Regions from separate parts of the Bifidobacterium thermophilum genome, predicted to be linked through region 3. Evidence: riboswitches for the same ligand, from Rfam matches in the RefSeq annotation. Region 3 holds a riboswitch; each other region holds the start of a gene.

Region 1 (4,198 bases), on a different contig from region 3:
TGTGAACGGCAAGATGATACGTAGCACTTTCGGCAATCCTGAACGGAATATCAACAGCCATACAAAGAAAACCGCCGTCATCAATTGAATGCTCTTGATTCCCCACTCGTATGGCACGCCAAGACGCGCAGGAATCGCCAGCAACAGCCACCAGAACGGCGGATGCCCCTCGTAATGCGGGCGCACCAGCAACAAATCATGCCATGAGCAGTCACGGGCCATCAGCCACGATTGCGCTTCGTCGAACCACGGTTCATGGAAGCACATCACCGTGATGACGACAGCGATATACGCCGTCAACACTCCAACATGAAGAAGATTCTTCGGAACGGCAAGCCACTTGCGGATGCGGTGCGTGCGACGCGCATCAGTAGACCGCCGCGAGACCGGTACGCTTCCTTCAACAGCACTACTCACGATGCCCGTCCTTCCGTGTCGTGTACATCATGCATGATTCCCTTCACCGGTTGAAGCGACGCACGCAACCACTGCGCGACCTCACAGCTGCACAACCAGTCATAGACAGCATCAAACCAAGTGTTGTAATGTTTATCGATGGTCATCGCGAACAACAACTGACGAAGAATATCAATGATTGTGCCGAACACGACAATACACGCAATGACAGCGATGAGCATGGCAATAGGAGCACGCCAGGTTCTAACCTGTTCCAAAGGGAACATCTCCGACCACAACAGGTTGCGCAACACAGCATTTTCATGCAACACATAGACACCAAACATCGCCGATGCCACGGCGTTGATTCCGATAATGTGTCGATGACAACGAACAGCCAACGATACAAGGCCAAACGCCACCAGCAACACAGGAAGCTTTCCTTCCCCGGTCAAAAACAGATGATCGATGTTCGTATAACTGTGGTTTCCCGTATATCGGAATGCAAGAACGCAAGAAGCGATATGGACAACAAAAATCAAACACCCTGCCGCAACCATCAGCCATGCCGTGGAAGGTGTTATCTCACGCAAATACCAGCGATAATACGACAACAAGATGTATAAATATATGAAATATATGAAACTCCATGTCGGAAACTCCCACGTTGCATAACGCGTCAAACCATATGCAATACCCCAAACCGCAAACATCACCAATGCCAAACGAGCGTGCCTACTCGGGCCGATAGCACGCAACGCCGCCGTGACAAACGGATATAGCAGCAAGAACATAATGTACGCCGTCGCATACCACAAAGCATTCGAAGAAATCGGGAACAGATTGCCTACGATATCGTCTACCGACAGCAAGGCGTTCGGCACGAGAATACGATATTCTGCAAACAGAATAATGTTATACATCAGCACTTCAAGCTCAAGATAACAAGCTTTTCTCAATGACGAGCGGAACGTAGGCGCTTCACGTTCGCATAAATACCAGGCAGAGATGAGAAAGAAGATGGCAACACCGGTTTTCCCCAACGGACTCAGGGATAACGCCCAGAGATCAAACGCCGACGATCCAAGAGCAACGTTATGTACTGCCGTACCATTCCAGCATGAGTGATACGCAACAATCATCACCATGGCGATGATGCGTAAGGCTTCAACGCCCGACTCACGGTTTCTCCACCGTCGGACCACAGGACTGAACGGTGAAGCCGAAGCGGTATCGCGCGATGACGAACGCGGTTCTTTGCGCATTGTGGCAGCGTGCGTTTCAGCATGCGTTTCAGCATGCATTGTGCAATCCTCGGATACCCTCTTGTGCACATTGTCGGCCAGATTCAACGCCATGCCTTCTTCTTCTCTCGTTCGCTCCCGCTCTCACGCTCTCCAGTACGGCACGCTCTACCACGTTGGAATCACGTGCCAAAACTATGCTCAATGACAGCAATCCCGACATTAGGATGCAATCGTTGTCATTAGTACACACTGTACAACATGCCAACAACCGGCGAGCGCAGCGTGCCATACACCATGGGAGCCGGAATACGCACCCGTGTCCACAGGCATTCCTACGATAATTTCCATAATCCAATGCAGGGGAGCCCAGCCGCGAGGCCGGGCTGAGAAAGGCATCGTGCCTGACCCTTAGAACCTGTTGGTTAGAACCAGCGTAGGGAGCAATGATGAGCACAGACGCATCACCAGACACCAGTGGCAACTCGTCCATCGTTGACGACGCCAAGCGATTCAGCGCGCATACCGAAGCCACGCCGCTCGCCGCCGACGATCACCAGCGTGAGCTGATCGCCCAAGCCGTGGACAGCGTGCGGGACACCACCCCGCTCGCCCAGTCATTCACGAATTTCGTGACCATCAACCTTGTCGCCAACGCGCAGCTCGCCGCAGGAGGCACCGCGGCCATGAGCTACCTGCCGGACGATATCATCGACACCGCGGCCATCGCCAAAGCCACGTATATCAATGTCGGCACCCTGCTGCCATTCTTCAAGGACGCTCTGGGCAACATCGCACGCTCATTGCACGCCGCGCAACACCCATGGGTGCTCGACCCCGTGGCCGCCGGAATCGGCAGGACACGTTCCGCTATTCTCTGGGCTTTCCGCTCCGCTCCCCCGACCATCGTGCGGGGCAACGCCTCGGAAATCATTGCGTTGGCGGGAATCTGGGATCTCAACGTCCCATCCGCCGGCGCGCACACCGACACCACCAGACCGGCCGGTGTCGAGGCGGTGGATGATGTGGACAGTGCACGTGATGCCGCCGTCATTATGGCCCGGTATTTGCGCGGATACGCTCCAAACCACCGTGCTGCGGTCGCCGTGTCCGGCGCAACCGACCTCGTGACCGATGGCGATACCGTCTACCGGTTGCCCGGCGGCAGCCCGATGATGACCAAAATCACCGGAGCGGGATGCTCGCTCGGAGGCGTCACCGCCACCTATCTCGCCGTAACCGATCCGCTTACCGCCGCATTGACCGCGAGCGCCCTGTACAATCGCGCCAGTGAGGAAGCCGAGCGGGCCAGCAACGGTCCAGGCAGCTTCCAGACCGCATTCCTGGACGCCCTGTGGAGCACCACTGCGCAGACGGTCTCCCAGTCCCCGATTACCGCTGAAGCCGCCTGACCGGCTCGCTGCATCGCATCAAGACGTCTTGCAGATCGCCGGAGCGTACTGTCCGGCAGTTCATATGCAAACGTAACCATACCGCCGCGTGATATCACCATGCCATATCTGGTATCAAGCGAATGAATCGTTCGCATGACCGCCAGTACCAAGCGATGAATGAACACACCTCGGGGTCCACACCGGCCCCCATCAACAGAAAGAACACCATGACCAACCCAACCAACCCGTACCCCTACGCTTCCATGCGCGACAGCTTCGACCTGACCGCCTACTGCATCCTCGGATCACAAGACACCAAAGGCCGGCCGGTCGGCGACATCGTCGACGACGCACTGCAAGGCGGAGCAACGTTCATCCAACTGCGCGACAAAACCGCAGACGCCAAACAGTTGACCGAAACCGCACGCGATATCGCACAAATCATCGAAGACAACGGCAAGTCCGACACCGTCGCATTCGTCATCGACGACCGTGTAGACGTAGTCTGGCAGTGCCGCAACCTCGGTATCAAAGTCGACGGCGTACACATCGGACAAGACGATATGGACCCCCGCGAAGCACGACAGCTGCTCGGCGACGACGCCATCATCGGATTGAGCGCGGAAACCGAAAGTCTCGTCAAACTCATCAACGAACTGCCCAGCGGCTGCATCGACTACATCGGCGCCGCACCGCTGCACCCCTCAACCACCAAGCCCGAAGCCATCGTCGTCGAAAATGACGGCAGCAAGCATTTCCTGAGCATCGATCTCATCAACACCATTTGCGCCGCCAGCGACTATCCGGTCGTCATTGGCGGAGGCGTGACGCTCGCCGACATGCACGATTTGGCAGCCTCCAAAGCCGCCGGCTGGTTCGTGGTCTCAGCAATCGCCGGGGCTGAGGACCCGAAAGCCACCACCCAAGCGATGGTGGATGCGTGGCGCAGCGTACGCGGCAGCGGACATCACGGATACGCGGCGCGCACCATCTCGAGCGCACCGGCAGCGGGGACAACATCTGTGGGGGACGCTATTGAGGTGGCGGACGGCAATTCGCCCGCCACCTCACTTAACTGTTCACAAGCCGCCAAATCCGGCAACTTCACCAACGCGAAAGCCGCAAAGGAAGCCGCACGACTCGCCAAACAGCAGCGCGTTGACA
Region 2 (4,198 bases), on a different contig from region 3:
ATGCGGCTGCGCAGAATCAGGCGACCGATCGTGCGCATCGCATCGGGCAGACGCAGGATGTGAATGTGTATCAGATCGTGGCGAAGGACACGATTGAGGAGCGTATTCTCAACTTGCAGCACACGAAGTCCGATCTTGCGGCGAAATTCGTGGACGATGCCTCGACGACCGGTGGTAGTGCCATCAGCCGGCTCACCAAGGACGATCTGCTCGCGTTGCTCGGGTGAGTTGCCAGGCGGTCGGTCGGTGGCCGGTCGGGCGATGGTCGGGCGAGAACGCCGTTGCGGACGGCGACCGTATTGCGCTGCGAATCGCGCAAGTATCACGCGGCGCCCGAGCTGACGATATGCCAAGTTGCGAATCGGGCAGGGGCGCAAGGACAGTCACTTGCCGCCATGCGGGCGCGGAACGGTGTGGATTTTTCCGGTGAAGTTGGTCGAAGTGATTTGCCAGACGGTGACGCTTGCCATCTGCTGCGCGGTGAACGGCACGTGATCCATGCCGGCTTGCTTGCTCATCAGGGCTTGCATGGCTGTGATTTTCTCATCCAGATTCGTTATCACCGATGCCATACCCGTACCGACAATCGAGCGGAAGGACGCTGACCAGTTGCAAGGTGTGCGGCCTTCATGCACCTGATGGTCGCAGTCAAGCTCAAAGGCGACCGGAAGCGCGTTGCCGGCTGCACTGATGGCGTCGATTTTTCGTCCCTCGTGCGATGAATGCAGGAAGATGCGCAACTCACCGAAATCCGGTGGCAACGGTGTGCCGTCCGCTGACACGTTGACCGGAAGATCGTCTTCGGGGTGTGCAAACCGAGCGAGGCTGAAATCATAGCCGAAATTCATCGGCACGATGGTCAACCCTTCGGCATCCTGGTAGGCGATACGAACGACTTCGCACGCGTCAAGAATATCCTTGATTTGCTGCGGGGAGCGTACTTCGCGATCGGCTCGGCGCATCGGACGATGCACTCCGGGGGCCGTCGAGGCATGTACATGCGGCGCGCGGCGTAAAGAGCCGGATGGCGGTAATGGCGTCCTGAGTGGGGCGGGCGCGGCATCCTGCGGTGTTGGCGTGTGTCGTGGCGGCTGAAGAGCAGAATCGGTCATGAAATCCTCACAGTATGGTGATGCGGTGGCATACGAGTTGCATTCGGTACGGGACGCGCATCCAGGCGGTTGTTACAGTGCAGTATAGAACGTAGGGCGCCTCGCGACGTGATATGCCGCAATGATTGAACGCCCCAGGGCATGAAGTCGGTTCTCGTTTTCAATGATTCTCAATGCGCTGGTATCGGATGGTGCGACGCCCGACGGAATCCGACGGAATAGTGAACATTGCGCGGGATGACGGCAATCGTGCTGGTAGATGGGCATGGTGATGTTGGCCGGCATATGCCGCAGGGGCGCACGATGGTGCAATGACGGGCGAATCCCGGAACGCAGGGGCGGCGCAACTCGATGATGGGGGCGAAACTCGTGCACGTATGTCCCGGTGGCTGAGGTAGGGTGGCTGGGCAACCTAGGGGAGCTGCGGCGGGGCCGTGGCTGAGAGTGCGCAAGGCGCAGACCCTGTGAACCTGTCCGGGCAATACCGGCGAAGGAAAGGAACAGCCATGACGGCATTATCGTCTGCTCATTCGAATCATATTGCTGAAGCGACAATCGCATCACACGTCGCCCAAACCGGTGCGTCCGGTGCATCTGGTGCATCCGGTGTGCCTGGTGAAACGTCTGGATCTGCGGCAAAGCATGTCCCGCTCGCACCGGCCAGCGCAAGCGGTGATTACGCTTTTCTCGGTGCGACGCCCGGCAGTGTGGCTGACGCGTTCTACATGTCGGCCGCCGAGGATTGGCGGGCGGCGATTAATTCGCGGTTTGTCAACGAACTGTTGGATGACACGTTGCCGGACAGTGTGCTCATCAGCTATCTGATTCAGGATTTCACGTTCTTCACGCAGCCGACGTTGGAACGGTTGACCGCGCAGGCGCCGACGCAGGAGATTCGGGACATGCTCAACCAGCAGGCCGAGTTCTTCGCCGATCAGGAGAAGCCGTATTTCCTGCGGTTCCTTGAGGAATACGGGGTAGACGAGCGGCATCAGGCGAGCGTGCCACAAACCCCGGCGAACCGCGAATATTGCGCGTATCTCGACCAGATTGCCGCGACCGGCAGTTTCGCTCAACTCTTGTGCCTGATGTGCGCGATGGAATGGCTGTACCTGGCCTGGGCCAAGCGCACGGTGGATGCGGGTGTCGTCCAGCAGGTGCCGGCGCACCGCGGCTGGGTGGAGCTGCACGAAGGCGATCTGTTCCGCCGCTGGGTGGGCAATCTCATCGAGCTGGTGAACCGGTATGCGAGCGTCGACGGCCCGGAAGCCGCCGTATTCCCCGAAGTCGCACGGCTCGAGCGCGCGTTCTTCGAGGATTCGTATGCGTATGCGGTGGGGGAGCCAGAAGGAGAGCGGGAAAGCTGACGTCACGAACGCGTGCTGGCTGCCCTTGACGCGTTGGCGGCGGATGAAGATCCGCTGGCGACTGTTGATAATCCTCTGATCAGGAGATAACCCGAGCAGTTTAATCACGCAGGTGGCCGCTCGACTTATCTGAAAGCATATGGGGGGCGGCTCCCGCGAGGATTGGAATCCCGCTGCCGCGTAATTTCAATCACCACAGGAGCCGTTGCCACAACTCAATTCAGGCTGTACAGCTGGGCGATTTTATCGGCAAACCAAGCACTCCGGCGCTTGATGTCATCAGCGGTCCATGTCGTTTTCGACTCGAGTGTCTCGCCGTTCTCGACATCCGGTATGGACACGTTGATTTTCAGCGGCATCGCCAGACCTGTGATATCGCTGCTGGTCGGATCCTTGTACCGCTTCTTCTCGTCGAAGGTTCGTTGCCCCAGTTCGCTGTTGTATGGGGTGAGCGTGAGATTGCCGATCAGGTGGACGCATTCCGCTTGGATTTCCTTGGCTTGGTCTGGATTGTCCGGGCTGATCGCGTTGTTCCACGTATCAGGTAGGTTACCTTCCGGCAGGATGTGTTCGATGGACCAGCGACGTTGTTTGGTGCTGTTCTTGACGAAATCGTCAAAGGTGTCCGGGCGCGCTTTGCTGACGATACCTTCGCCCGGCAGGCGTCGTTCGAGGTCGATCAGGACAAAGCGCGTTGTCGCCTTGTTCTTGTCGTAGATGCCTTGCGTGCACAGGGTTGTACGGAGCACATTGTCGTCGACACTGATGGCGTTCAATCCTTGGATATCGCCTTCACCGTTACGAATGAGATTCAGTGCCGCGATTCCGGTGTACTTGTGTTGCTTGAGTTCGCGGGTCAGACGGATGATGCGGGCTCTGATATTAGAGGATTTTGGCACCAGTGTGATGTTTCGCCGCACGTAGAAGGCGATGAGATAGTCGAGAATCTGTGGGAGTGCATCTCCGAGCTCGAGGCCGGGATCTCCAAGCAGCTCCATCAACAGCGGGTACGACTGGGTCGATTCGAGTTGAACCAGCGCCTTCAGCCGCTTGGCGATGGTCTGGTCGTGATGCTCATGCTCGGGCAGACACAGAATCTGGGCATAGATGCCTGCACGTTCTTGGAGAACTGACAGATAGTCGGAGCGTTTTTCACTGTAGTACTGGCGGATTCGGCTGCGGTAGAGTTTGAGCGCGCTGCTCTTGGTGATGGATCTGTTGTCTTCGCTTTCGAACGCGTCCCAATTGTTCAGGAGGAACTGGGTGGTGATGGTGGTATCCGGCTCGCCGTCGCGGCTGAGGGTTTCGGACAATGCTATCCACTGGTTGGTGGTTTCTTCTGCCTTGCGGTCGAGGTATTCGCCTGCGTCCGAAATGAATTCCGCCTTCAGCAGGTCGACTAGTGTCAGCGGCAGGCCTTTCGAGTTCATCGAGGAGAACACGTTGAACGCGTCGGTGACATCTGACACATGGATGCGCAAAATGGTGACCTTGAGCAGCTTCTCATAGAATTTGTCCAGCTCGCCGATGGTCGGGAATGCGTCGGCTCCGAACAGTTTGCGAATGTACCCATACCGTTTTGCGAACGCCGTGCGTCCGGTGCGTCCGGGTTCTTTTCTGTTGAGAACACGCAGGAGGCTGCGGTAGACGGTGTCATCCTCCTCGAGCAGGTGGAGTCGAGGTTCTAGGGCATCGTCTGAATTGTTGAAAATCAGACGG
Region 3 (4,198 bases):
AATCGGCATGACCATCAAGGTTTCCGGCGCATCGAATACGACCGGCGCCACGGTCTCGAGCGAATACTCCGCCTGCGCTTCCGGGCACAGCGTGTCCTACCATCTGCTGTCCGGCGACATCATGTGTGCAGTTATGCGGAGAACGGCACCATCACATATGTGAAGGAGATCGTCACCCAGCAGTCGATACTCACGTTGCGTTTCGATTATGCGCAGTCCGCTCAGGAAAAGGGGGCGGCGGTAATCGACGAGGTGTTCCCGACCTTCGTCTCGACGCGCTGACGCATGCGCACATGACATATGATTCAGGCCCGGTCCCTGATGAGGGGAGCGGGCCTGAATGCGATAATCATCAGACGTGCTGTGCGGCGTATGCACCGCACAGCACAGCAATCCGCTCAGTCGCGGCTTCCGAACAGACGCAGTAGATACAGGAACATATTCACGAAATCAAGATACAGATTCAACGCGCATACGATTGACAGGCTCTTGATTGCTTCAGGCTGTCCGGCGTACTGTGCGAACAGGACACGGGTTTTCTGTGCGTCGTACATGGTCAGCCCGGCGAAGATGAGCACGCCGATTGCTGAAATCAGCATGATTCCAGTCGAACCCGGAGCGACGAGCATGATGACGAATTCACCGACGATCAAAGTGATGAGCGCGGCCAGAAGAATGGGACCGGCTTTCAACAGACTGGAACGCATGGTCAGCGACAGCATGGTCAGCACGAAGAAGAACCCGGTGCACAGCGCAAGAACCGTTCCGATTGAGCCAAGGTCGTAGATCATGAAAATCGAGCTCAACGTGAAGCCCATCAACGCGGCATATAGGTAGAACAGGACGCGTGCGGCCCCCGCCTTGAGATTCATCGCACGATTGCCGATGGCGATGGCCATGACAATCTGCACGAGCATCAGACCGATCCAACCTAGGCTGCCGGTGGCCGCCAGGAAGCTGTTGAGCAGTCCGAAGGTCTGAGTGAGCACCGCCACCACGGCTGTTACCGCGAGACCGGCAGTCATTTCGGCGTAGGTGCGGATCATTGAGGTCCGTTCCGCATGTTCGGTGACTGACGCGACCTGGGCGGGAATGGCCGAAGCTGGGGCTGCATATTCTGCGCTCGCGCCGGCGCCGGCAGGGGACTGATAGTAGACGGCCTGTGGCTGCGCGGTCGGTTGGCCGTACTGTGGCTGGCTATACTGCGGCTGTCCCTGTCCGTCGGCCTGGTATTGGATGTGTTGAGGTGAAGGATTCTGGGGCTGCTGATCGTAGGTCATGATTGCTCCTTTCTTGCGATTATTCTATGGTCTTTTGCTGGGAATCATCTGGAGAAAATCGTCTGATCAGATGTTCCGGATCGATTTGGGCGAGAATCGTGCCGAGGAAAATCATGGCGCAGCCCACATATCCGCGTCCCGACATCGTCTCATGCAAGATCAGCGCTCCGCCGACAGCTGAGAAGAACGATTCCAACGACATAATCATCGAGGCCTGCGATGGTGGAACAACCCGCTGCCCGACCACCTGCAGCGTGTATGCGACGCCCACCGACATGATGCCCGCGTACGCGAGCGCGCCCGCACAGGCCAGCGCACCCTGCCAATCCACCTGGTGTAACACCAATGTCGACACCCAGCTGAGCAGCGAGACCACCAGATACTGGCCAAGCGACAATGCAATCGGATTGAGCCTGCCGCCCACCCGATCAATGACGAGAATATGCGTGGCATACAACACCGCGCTCGCCAGCAGCACCAGATCGCCCACCCCGATGCCGCGGATCGTGTCCGTGACGCACAGCAGATAGAACCCGACTATCGACACAATAATCGCCAGTACGGTGAGCATGTGGATCCGCCGATGCAGGAACAGGAGACCGAGCACCGGAACCAGCACGATATACAAGGCGGTCACGAATCCGGAATGCCCGGCGGACATGCTCAATTGGATCCCGTATTGCTGCGAGGTGGCGCCGGCCCACAAAATCAGCCCGCACACCGCGGACCATACCGCTACAGTGCCGCGGCTGGCTTTCGGGGACTGCCGCGTTGCCGCTCGCCCCGCCTGAATCCTTGACATCACGACAAGCACGGGCGCCAGCGACACGGCGCCCAAGGTGAATCGGATCGCATTGAAGAACATCGGGGAAACCGATTGCATGCCCTGCACTTGGCTGACGAAGGCGAATCCCCAGATCAGGGATGTCAGCAGCAACAACGCACTGCCGACGATACGGCGTCGTTTCTCATTCTCTCGCATGATTCCAGCATATCCGAACCGAGCGGACGTGTGCAGGGCGGCATTGACCGTGGGGTCGGCTATGGTGGATTGCCGGTGACACGGGGTGCCGACAGGCTGAGAACACACCCGTTGAACCTGATCTAGTCAGCACTAGCGAAGGGATGTCCGGCATGAGTGAGCCGCAATACCAGCAATCAAATGAAACCCCGAGCGTCACCGGCGCCATGGCGGCGCTCGCGCAATTGGAGGCCGCGGGGGAGCGCGCGGCAGACGCGCCATCCCGGCTGAGAATCCTGTCCATCGAAGGTTCAGACCCGATCGGCGGCGCCGGCACCATGGCGGACATGAAAGCGTTCACTGCACAAGGAGCGTTCGGGTATGCGGCCATGACCAGCGTCCTCGCACAGAACACTCAGGGCGTGACCAGCATCGTGAACATGGAGCCGGACTTCCTTGTCGCACAGCTCAATGCGGTCAGCGACGACGCAATCATCGACTCGATGAAAATCGGTATGCTCGGCACCCCCGAACTCGTCGAAGCGGTCAAAGGGTGGCTGACCGCATTGGAGCAGCATTACCGTGACGAGGGCATCGCCAAACCGGTAGTCGTCCTCGACCCGGTCATGTACGCGAAATCCGGTGACGCCCTGCTCACCGAGCAAGCCGAACAGGCCCTGCGCGACATCATCCCCATGGCCGACATCATCACGCCGAATGTGCCGGAACTCGCCGCACTCGCCGACGCCGACCAGCCAGCAGCGGATATCGACACGCTGGAATCCATGGCACGCGAGGTATGTAAGCGCTATGGCGTCGCCGTATACGCCAAAGGCGGTGCGCTCGCGCTCGCCGGCGGCGCGTCAAGCACCGACATACTCGCCGAACCGTCCGACGGGCAGGGCGAGGTGCGCACCACGCGTATCGAAGGCCGTGCGGTGCGCACCCACAACGTCCACGGTACGGGGGACACCCTGTCCAGCACGCTCGCCGCGCTGCGCCCGCAATGCGACACATGGGAGCAGGCCGCACGCCGTGCGAAAACGTGGATGAACGGGGCAATCGCCGCCGCCGACCGTTTGCACGTGGGCAAAGGGCACGGGCCAGTCGATTTCACATGGCAGCACGCGCCGACCGGATTGCGCTTCAGCGCCGACTACTGGAACCGTGTGCGGCCCATCCGCGAACGGATTCACGGCATGCGCTTCATCACCAGCATGGTGGATGCCACGCTGTCATTGGAGGATTTCGCGTTCTACCTGCATCAAGACGACATCTATCTGACCGATTACACGTCGCTGCTGGCGCTCGCCTCCTCGCGTGCCGACCGCCTGGACGAGCGGGTGTTCTTCGCACAGGCGGCTTCCGGAGGTGTGGATTCCGAGGTAATGTTCCACCACAACTGGTATGTCAAGCATGGATTCGACCCGTCTGGCACTTCCCGCTCCGAGGTGACCGCGGCCTATATCGGCCACGAGCATCGGGTCGCCGATTCCGGCTCGTATGCCCGGCTTGCCGCTGTGGTCATGCCGTGTTTCTGGCTGTACGCCGCCATGGGCAAGGAAATGCGCGAGCAGGTGCGCGAGAAGCATATCGACGTTGAGACGCATCCCTTCGGCGAGTGGATCCGCATGTATTCCGACCCGGAATTCACCGAGAGCACGCTGCGCGAGGTGCAGATCTGCGACCGGCTTGCCGCCGAAGCATCGATTGACGAATATGAGCATATGATGCATGCGGCGCTCGTTTCGTCGGAGCATGAATTCCGCTTCTTTGAACAAGGACTGACCAGACCTGCGCTGGGATTCTAGGGTATTTGGGGTCTCAAGGCCTTGAGACCCAGGGGTCCGGCGCCCCACGATGGTATTGACATTATGCGCCGGGAAGAACATCTGGTGCGCCTTGTCGGCAAGCGGGACGCACCTGATGTTTCGGGATTCTGCGAAGACGCGAGACG

The links. Region 3 has a riboswitch for thiamine pyrophosphate ahead of thiD (bifunctional hydroxymethylpyrimidine kinase/phosphomethylpyrimidine kinase). Riboswitches for the same ligand answer to the same signal wherever they lie in the genome.
Region 1: it holds a riboswitch for thiamine pyrophosphate, as region 3 does, so the genes downstream of both, thiM (hydroxyethylthiazole kinase) here and thiD (bifunctional hydroxymethylpyrimidine kinase/phosphomethylpyrimidine kinase) in region 3, are expected to answer to the same signal.
Region 2: it holds a riboswitch for thiamine pyrophosphate, as region 3 does, so the genes downstream of both, CQR48_RS06575 (TenA family protein) here and thiD (bifunctional hydroxymethylpyrimidine kinase/phosphomethylpyrimidine kinase) in region 3, are expected to answer to the same signal.

The regions. Positions count from the first base shown of each region.
Region 1 covers NZ_PCGX01000007.1:201,252-205,449, reverse strand. The annotation lists gene CQR48_RS02785 (hypothetical protein) at 1-417, opposite strand, end outside; gene CQR48_RS02780 (acyltransferase family protein) at 414-1,754, opposite strand; TPP riboswitch at 1,992-2,100, shown strand; gene thiM (hydroxyethylthiazole kinase) at 2,090-3,052, shown strand; gene thiC (phosphomethylpyrimidine synthase ThiC) at 3,262-4,198, shown strand, end outside.
Region 2 covers NZ_PCGX01000010.1:262,600-266,797, reverse strand. The annotation lists gene CQR48_RS06585 (DEAD/DEAH box helicase) at 1-227, shown strand, start outside; gene CQR48_RS06580 (pyridoxamine 5'-phosphate oxidase family protein) at 384-962, opposite strand; TPP riboswitch at 1,517-1,625, shown strand; gene CQR48_RS06575 (TenA family protein) at 1,619-2,479, shown strand; gene CQR48_RS06570 (DUF262 domain-containing protein) at 2,695-4,198, opposite strand, start outside.
Region 3 covers NZ_PCGX01000008.1:174,273-178,470, forward strand. The annotation lists gene CQR48_RS03465 (hypothetical protein) at 1-163, shown strand, start outside; gene CQR48_RS09395 (hypothetical protein) at 160-282, shown strand; gene CQR48_RS03470 (Bax inhibitor-1/YccA family protein) at 399-1,280, opposite strand; gene CQR48_RS03475 (DMT family transporter) at 1,300-2,262, opposite strand; TPP riboswitch at 2,334-2,423, shown strand; gene thiD (bifunctional hydroxymethylpyrimidine kinase/phosphomethylpyrimidine kinase) at 2,415-4,052, shown strand.